DNA from 2 places in the Ligilactobacillus sp. LYQ139 genome. Region 2 is predicted to be linked to the other one. Evidence: predicted binding sites of a transcription regulator. Region 2 holds the regulator's gene; the other holds the start of a gene.

Region 1 (4,435 bases), on a different contig from region 2:
TGGAACCGAAGTTAAGCATGATGGTGAATCATACTTAGTTGTCCACGAAAAGGACTTAATGGCCATCGTTGACTAATTGTCAGCGGTGATGATGAACTTAAAATCTAACACATGAGGTGATATGACAATGGCTAAGGAAGTTAAGTTTGCAGAAGATGCACGTAAGAAGATGTTAGCTGGGGTTGACAAACTAGCTGACACGGTTAAGTCAACGATCGGGCCAAAGGGGCGGAACGTTGTGCTAGAACAGTCCTATGGTTCTCCAACAATCACGAACGACGGGGTAACAATTGCTAAGGCGATTGAATTGGAAGACCACTTCGAAAATATGGGTGCTAAACTTGTGGCTGAAGTTGCTTCAAAGACCAACGACATTGCCGGTGACGGAACGACAACTGCAACGGTTTTGACACAGGCAATTGTAAACGCCGGGATGAAGAACGTTACGGCTGGTGCTAACCCTGTCGGAATTCGGAAGGGAATCGAAGAAGCAACGGATGTTGCTGTTAAGGCGCTACATGAACAGTCTCACAAGGTTGAATCAAAGAGTGATATTGCGCAGGTTGCTTCAATTTCGGCCGCTAACGAAAAGGTTGGGGAATTAATCTCGAACGCCATGGAAAAGGTTGGTAAGGACGGGGTTATTACCATCGAAGAGTCAAAGGGGATTGACACCACCCTCGACGTTGTTGAAGGAATGCAGTTTGATCGTGGTTACCTATCACAGTACATGGTAACGGATAACGACAAGATGGAAGCAGATCTGGACAACCCGTACATTTTAATTACGGACAAGAAGATTTCAAACATCCAGGAGATTATGGATCTGTTGCAGCAGATTGTTCAGCAGGGACGGTCGTTATTAATCATTGCTGATGATGTTGACGGTGAAGCACTTCCGACACTTGTTTTGAATAACATTCGGGGGACGTTTAAGGCCGTTGCTGTTAAAGCACCTGGCTTTGGTGATCGGCGGAAGGCAATGTTAGAAGATATCGCTATTCTGACGGGAGCAACGGTTATTACGGATGACCTTGGGCTTCAATTGAAGGACGTTACGCTTGATCAGTTGGGTTCAGCTGGTAAGGTAACCGTTACGAAGGAAAACACGACGATCGTTGAGGGCGCTGGTGCTAAGGATGCCATCGACGAACGGGTTGACCAAATTCGGAAGCAGATTGGGAAAGCATCATCTGATTTTGATAAGGAGAAGCTCCAAGAACGGCTAGCTAAGTTAGCTGGTGGGGTTGCTGTAATTAAGGTTGGCGCTGCAACCGAGACTGAACTGAAGGAACGGAAGTACCGGATTGAGGATGCTTTAAACGCCACGCGGGCTGCCGTTGAAGAAGGTTTTGTTCCTGGAGGTGGAACGGCACTTGTTAACGTGATTGACAAGGTGGCTGCCATCAAGGAAAACGGCGACGTTCAGACAGGGGTTAACATCGTTAAGCGCGCCCTTGAAGAACCGGTACGGCAGATTGCTGAAAACGCTGGTTTAGAAGGCTCTGTTATCGTTGAGAAGTTGAAGGAGCAAAAGCCAGGTGTTGGGTTTAACGCTGCAACCGGCGAATGGGTTGATATGGTTGCTGCCGGGGTTGTTGACCCGACAAAGGTAACCCGTTCAGCATTGCAGAACGCAGCTAGTGTTTCAGCGCTGTTACTCACGACGGAAGCGGTTGTTGCTGACAAGCCTGAAAAGGAAGATAACGCTGCTGCAGGCGCTGCTAACCCAGCTGCTGGTGGAATGGGCGGAATGATGTAATCTGCGTGAGCGTGATTTCACCAATACTAATGTTAAAGTTAATGAAGGGATGGATTCAAAGTTGGATCCATCCCTTTTTATTTATATTAGGTTACTTTATGAAATTAAATAAAAGGAGTAGTTACTGTTAGCAGCAAACCGTGAAAGTTAACTGTTCCTGGTTAATCCCTAGAAGAGTGTGGGCAATTATTAGGGTGACGAATGTTTTTACTACGGAAGTTATTTCTTATGAAGGTAGAAACGGAATAGAACGCACGCTTTATAGATAACATAACAAGGGGGACTGTGATTCTCGCATAATCCCTCTTGCTACGGAATTTAGTTATATAAAATAACGCTCCCGTAATCGGAGGCGTTATTTTACGTATTAAACCTGGCACTTGCCGTCACACATGCAGCTTTTGTCAGTTTTTATAGGGCAGCGACAAATTCCATCAGGGCCAGTACACGGACAACCCTTCGTACAGTCCATTCCCATTGGGCATCATGGAACATCCTTTTCCATGATCAGTCTCCTGGCTGTTTTTTTATTTCATCGCTTTTTTATTTTCCATGATTCCGTCAATCAGACCGTAGTCAACGGCTTCTTGGGCAGTCATGAAATTATCCCGGTCAGTGTCCTGGTTAATCTTTTTAATTGTTTGTCCAGAACTGTTGGCAAGAATTTTATTGATTAGTTTTCTGGTTTTCAGAATATGCTCGGCTGCAATCTGAATTTCGGTTGATTGCCCCTGAGCCCCCCCAAGTGGTTGGTGAATCATAATCTCAGAGTGAGGAAGAGCAAAACGCTTTCCCTTAGTGCCCGCTGTTGCTAAAACAGAAGCCATTGATGCCGCCATTCCCATAACGATTGTTTGGACATCAGCGTTAACAAAGTTCATTGTGTCATAAATGGCTAATCCGGCAGAGACACTTCCGCCTGGTGAGTTAATGTACAGGTAAATATCCTTATTGGAATCCTGAGCATCCAGGAAAAGAAGTTGGGCAATAATTGCGTTTGCCATGTCATCATTAATTTCACCTGAAAGCATGATGATTCGGTCCTTGAGCAACCGAGAGTAAATATCATATGCGCGTTCGCCGCGAGATGATTGTTCAATCACTGTTGGTACTAAGTTCATGTGAACCGCCTCCTATTATATAATTTGCGTAGCTTTTATCAGCACGTTGGTTTAATTCTAATACAAAGGTCAAAAATGGTCAAATAAGTTTCTTTGGTATGCTGCTTTAAAAATGTAGTTCTATAAAGAATAACAAAAGAGGTTGAGACCAGCATCTCAACCTCAACTTAAATATCAAGTGCGCCACCGGGGAGTCGAACCCCGATTACAAGAACCGGAATCTTGCGTGCGATCCATTACACTAGCGGCGCAGCACGCTTATTATAGTATCGTGATTAGAATTAAATTGCAAGTCTTTTTTTCGAGTTTTTTGAAAGCGCGGGTATGCCCTTAAAAGTGTGGGAATTAGCCCTATTAAATAGCAGTTGTGATGGGGGCTTAACTCCTTTAACCCTGAAGAGTTAAATCATGATAAGAGTGAATAAGTGAAGTTGCTTGCAAGCGGGGGGGAGAATTGCTACAATATCATTGTAATTGAGATCGGGTTTCCTGCGGTTTGGATCAAGATAGTGAGAACTATCTGGTGATGAGTCGCCCGGCAAAAATGGAAGCATTTTTGTACGCGGGACTAAAAGTGTTTTTAAAATGGTAGTGCTTCTGTGCTGCTTTTTAAAATAAATTTTATTTCCACAAGGAGGAAATTTTAGTATGACTACTAAAGTTGGTATTAATGGGTTTGGCCGGATCGGTCGGTTAGCATTCCGTCGGATCGCTGCTGTTTCAGATGACCTTGAAGTTGTTGCTATCAACGACTTAACTTCACCATCAATGCTTGCTCGTCTTCTTAAGTACGACACGGCTCATGGTAAGTTTGACGCTGAAATCTCAGCTACGGACAATGCAATCGTTGTAAACGGAAAGGAAATTCCTGTTTACGCCGAAGCAGATGCGACAAACATTCCTTGGGTAAAGAACGATGGTGTTGAACTTGTTCTTGAATCAACTGGTTTCTACACATCACCAGAAAAGGCTTCTTCACACCTGAAGGCTGGTGCTAAGAAGGTTCTTGTTTCAGCTCCTGCTGGCGACATGAAGACGGTTGTTTACGGTGTTAACGACGACATCATCACACCAGATGACGACATCATTTCAGCTGCATCATGCACGACTAACTGTCTTGCACCGATGGCTAAGGCTGTTAACGATGCATTCGGCATCAAGGCTGGTACGATGACGACAGTTCACGCTTACACGGCTACACAGAAGCTTCAGGATGGTCCGGACCGCAAGGCTAACTTCCGGAACGGCCGTGCTGCTGCTCAGAACATCATTCCTCACTCAACTGGTGCTGCTAAGGCTCTTGGGAAGGTTGTTCCTGAACTGGACGGCAAGCTCGATGGTCATGCACTTCGTGTGCCAACAATCACGGGTTCAGTTACAGAATTAGTTTCTGTTCTTAACAAGAAGGTTACGGCTGACGAAGTTAATGCTGCGGTTAAGAAGGCGACGGAAGGTAACGCTTCATTCGGCTGCAACGAAGACGAAATCGTTTCATCAGACGTTATTGGCACGTCATTTGGTTCAGTATTTGACCCAACACAGACGCAGGTTG
Region 2 (4,435 bases):
GCGGTCAGGCGCGCTTGATCAGGATTTCCATCGGGGACAGCATATTTTTCTGACGAATATTCGGCGGGTTCACGGAACGTATTACGCGACGGCTTCGCGGTTTAAGCGTGACACGGCACTGTTAATGCTAGCGTGGTTGGTGGTTGTCCTTTTATATCTTGTGATGCACGCCCATGGATTGCGTACGTTATTAAGCGTAGCGGTTAACTTTATTTTGTTTTTATTTTTTGTTCGGCTAGATGTGAACCTAAACTTAACCCATTTTTTCTGGCTGTTTGCATTGAGTGCGCTTCTTTTTACGGGATTAACGCTGTGCTTGGTAATTGGGATTAACCGCCAATGTTTGGTAACGTTTCTGGCGATTGTTACCGGGACCACGTTGGCATTCGTAATCGGAATCGGGACACTCCAGTTTACGCATAACGCAGGGGTGCACTATGAAGCGTTGGGGTATGCTACCCAATCACCACAGGAACTGTTTTTATCGGCGACCGTGATTGGGCTCTTAGGGGCGGTCATGGATGCCGCAACCGATATTGTTTCAACCCTGTTTGAAATGCACCGGGCGGACCCGGACATTTCCCGGTTGCAACTGTTCAAGTCGGGGCAGGAAGTCGGACGGTCGATTTTAGGCCCGTTGATTAACGTTTTGCTCCTGATCTTTTTTGCGGAGACAATTGCGGTGGCCGTTCTTTACTTTAGAACGGGGAACCCAATTGGGTATACGTTCCAGTGGACGATGGAACTGGGGATTATTCAAGCCCTAATTAGTGGGATTGGGATTGCGCTTGTAATTCCGTCGGCCAGCTGTTTGGCAGCGGTTGTGTTAGGAAAGAAGGGACGGTTAAATGGCATCAATTAGTGCGTTAACGGTTGTGATGGCGGTGTTGATGTGCCTTGTTGGCGGGAAACGAGGAATTGCTGCTTTTGGCAGCGTTGCCCTCAATTTTGTGCTAATGTTTATTGCGATTATTTTGATTTCAGCTGGGTTTGCCCCGATTTGGGTGGCATTATTTGTTGGGATTGCAATCTTGGCGATTACGATTTATCTGGGAAATAACGATGAACAAACGGCGCGGATTGCCTTTATTGCAACCCTCATTGTACTGTGCGCCATGATTATCTTGATCGTTCCATTGGACCATTTTGCCCAGATTAAGGGGTTTGGTAACGAGCAAACGGATGAAATTGAGCAGTTTAACCTCCTTGTGGGGGCAAATTTTGAGGCCATTACGATTGCAACAACGATGCTTAGCACCCTTGGCGCAATTTCAGAGGCCGCAATTGCCATTGCAAGCGGGTTGCGGGAAGTGATTGAACAAAACCCAGGAATTAGTGTGGCAGCTGTACGGCGGAGTGGTCGGAATATCGGGTTCCAAATTATGGGGATGACGTTTAACACGTTGTTTTTTGGGATGTTTGGGGGCGACTTGGCCCTGTTTGTTCTGTTGTATAAGTTAAAGGCAACGTTTGGTTATTATTTAAATTCTAAGATTTTTGTCGCGGAAAGTATGATGGTGTTATATTCGGCTATTGCGGTTATCCTGGTGATTTGGATTACGACACAGATGATGGCCGGAAAGGTTAAACGGGAAACCCGGAGAAGAGAGAACTTATCCAAGTGAATGAAGGCCAACGATTTTCACTATATAATGGGTTGGTGTGCGGCGGTTTTAATTATTAGTGGTGCTGGCAAGTTATTAGGATGGAGAGAAATCCCTGGGGCAGGTTGCTTGGGTTTGGGGGTTAGTCCTCTTAGTTGGAGCGGTTTTGATAATTGTTGCATTAATTTTAAAATAAAGAGGGAAGCGACCTGTAAATTGGGCTGCTTTTTAGTTTGCTAGCGACCTTCTTAAGAAGAATTGATAAAAAGCTTGCAACGGTTTGGGTGAGATGGCTAGAAAAAGGGTGAGAGCCGTTTATGCTGATATGACAGCGTAAACGGGACTGGTAACGGTGCGATTTAATAAAATAGAAAAAGCGGCGGAAAACTGCTATGATTTCGGTCATTGATGGGAAGCGTGATGTAAGTTACGGTTCTTTTTTAATGGCTAGGTGCGTCTTTTCATCCGGTTGAAAATCATCTATAATTTAGTCAAAAATAGTCAGACAAGGGGGTGACTTTGATGCAGAGCAGAAACGTTTCTGATATTATTGAGCGGTACTTAAAGGAAATTTTGGCAGAAAGTCGGCAGGTCGAAATTAAGCGTTCAGAAGTTGCTGAGCGTTTTGACGTCGTCCCGTCACAGATTAACTATGTAATTAAAACCCGGTTTACTGTTCAGGATGGATACCTGGTTGAAAGCAAGCGGGGCGGAGGTGGTTACATTCGAATTGAAAAAGTCGACCTGGTGAATGACACTCAAATTATTGATCAGTTGATTGAGATGGTGGGCGACCGGTTAAGCTCAGTGGATGCGCTTCACATCGTCCAGACGTTGTACGAGAATAAGTTGCTGTCACGGAAGGAAGGAAACCTTTTGTTAACGGTAATGGGACACGATGCGTTAAATGTAGGTGACCGAATGGTTGAGGCAGCGGTGCGGGCCCGGATGATGATTGCCCTGCTTAACCGGCTGCGGTGTGTGGACTAAGGGTGAGGTGGTAATTGGATGATAGTTAAGTATACAAAGAGTGCTCAACAAGCCTTGAAGATGGCGGAAACCCAGACGCGGCGGTGTCATCATGATACTGTAGCTACTCCTCACCTCCTATTGGGGTTGTTAACCGAGGAAGATGGGGTTGCAGGACTTGTTTTGCGGCAAGAGATTATTACACCTGCTGATGTGATTGAACAGCTTAGCGGGATGATTCGCTCGGGACAGCATTGGCGGCGGGCCCAGCACCCAGAATCCCCCCGTGTTCAAATAATCCAGAAACGGGCGCTAACGATGGCCCGATTATTAGACCGCGCAGAGGTTGATACTGGTTTGTTATTATTAGCGTTATTACAGAACGAACAAACCCTTGGCGTTCAGATTCTGGTGAACCTGGGAGTTAACGTTCGCCAGTTACGACGGCGGGTTTTAAAGCAGCTTGGAATGACGGAGACAGATTACCGGCGGCTACAAAAAAAACTCCACCAGGAGAATAAAGCAGCCCAACGTTCTGCCACCCCAACACTGGATAAGCTTGCAACCGACATGACGGCCCAAGCGCGTGCAGGAGAGTTAGACCCTGTTTTAGGCCGTGAGGCGGAAATTGACCGGTTGATTCAAGTTTTAAGCCGGCGCACAAAGAATAATCCAGTGCTCTTAGGAGATGCGGGGGTTGGTAAAACCGCGGTTGTGGAGGGCCTCGCTCAGCAGATTGTTGCGGGAAAGGTTCCGCCATCCCTATACTCGGTAAGGTTAATGGCCCTTGAGATGGGGGCGCTTGTTGCGGGGACAAAGTACCGGGGAGAATTTGAAGACCGATTAAAAGAGGTGCTGGCTGAGGTTAACCGGGATGGGCACGTTATACTTTTTGTTGACGAACTACATACCCTCGTTGGTGCTGGAGGCGCGGAAGGAGCAATTGATGCGGCGAATATCATGAAACCCGCTTTGGCTCGGGGCGCTGTTCAGGTAATCGGGGCAACTACCCAGGCAGAATTTCAAAAGTACGTTGCAGCGGATCCCGCCCTCGAACGGCGGTTTGCCCGGGTTCCGGTGGCGGCGCCAAGCGCGCAACAGGCAAGAATGATTTTACGGGGGTTGCGCCCCCGGTACGAACAGCATCACGGGGTAAGAATTAGTGATGCTGCCTTGGATGCAGCGGTTCGCCTTAGTGTGCGGTACCTCCCTGCCCGGCAGCTGCCGGACAAAGCGATTGATTTGATGGATGAGGCAGCAGCCCACGTTCAGCTCCGTGTTGCTCAACGTAAGAATCAGAATGATGGCCGGGATGATAAGAGCCAGCAGTTCCAAGGGGCACTTGAACAGGGGGATTTTTCCCGGGCAATGCAGCTAAGGAGAGCGTCTGGTCGTAGAAAACAGCCCCGGGTACATGGAACCGTTACGGCGGAAGATGTTGCGGCAGTAGTTGCGGCGTGGACGGGGATTCCAGTTACCCGAATTACCCGGAGTGAGCAGCAGCGTCTTGTGCACCTTGAACGGGAACTTCACCGGCAAGTAATTGGTCAGGATGAGGCGGTCAGTGCGGTTGTCCGGGCAATTCGGCGGGCCCGGAGTGGGATCAGTTCATCCAAGCGGCCTCTTGGTTCATTTATGTTTTTAGGACCGACGGGGGTGGGAAAAACAGAACTCGCAAAGGCGTTAGCGGCAAGTGTGTTTGGTGATGCGGCAAGTCTGATTCGGATCGATATGAGTGAATATATGGAACGGTTTAACGCAAGCCGGTTAGTTGGATCCCCGCCCGGATACGTTGGGTTTAATGAGGGAGGACAGCTAACCGAACAGGTTCGCCAACACCCGTATTCGGTGGTATTGTTTGA

The links. Region 2 encodes CtsR, which represses protease genes until heat stress. Its sites were predicted from a motif close to TTGGTCAAAAAAGGTCAAANA; they were not measured.
Region 1: clpP (ATP-dependent Clp endopeptidase proteolytic subunit ClpP) is a predicted target of CtsR. The motif match lies at 2,949-2,969, and genes of this name have one in related genera.

Annotation. Positions count from the first base shown of each region.
Region 1 is NZ_JBJFZW010000006.1:59,297-63,731, reverse strand. It holds gene groES (co-chaperone GroES) at 1-76, shown strand, start outside; gene groL (chaperonin GroEL) at 128-1,762, shown strand; gene clpP (ATP-dependent Clp endopeptidase proteolytic subunit ClpP) at 2,290-2,883, opposite strand; tRNA gene ACI3E1_RS06395 (tRNA-Arg) at 3,063-3,134, opposite strand; gene gap (type I glyceraldehyde-3-phosphate dehydrogenase) at 3,532-4,435, shown strand, end outside.
Region 2 is NZ_JBJFZW010000005.1:36,205-40,639, reverse strand. It holds gene ACI3E1_RS05425 (YibE/F family protein) at 1-862, shown strand, start outside; gene ACI3E1_RS05420 (YibE/F family protein) at 849-1,625, shown strand; gene ACI3E1_RS05415 (CtsR family transcriptional regulator) at 2,127-2,594, shown strand; gene ACI3E1_RS05410 (ATP-dependent Clp protease ATP-binding subunit) at 2,613-4,435, shown strand, end outside.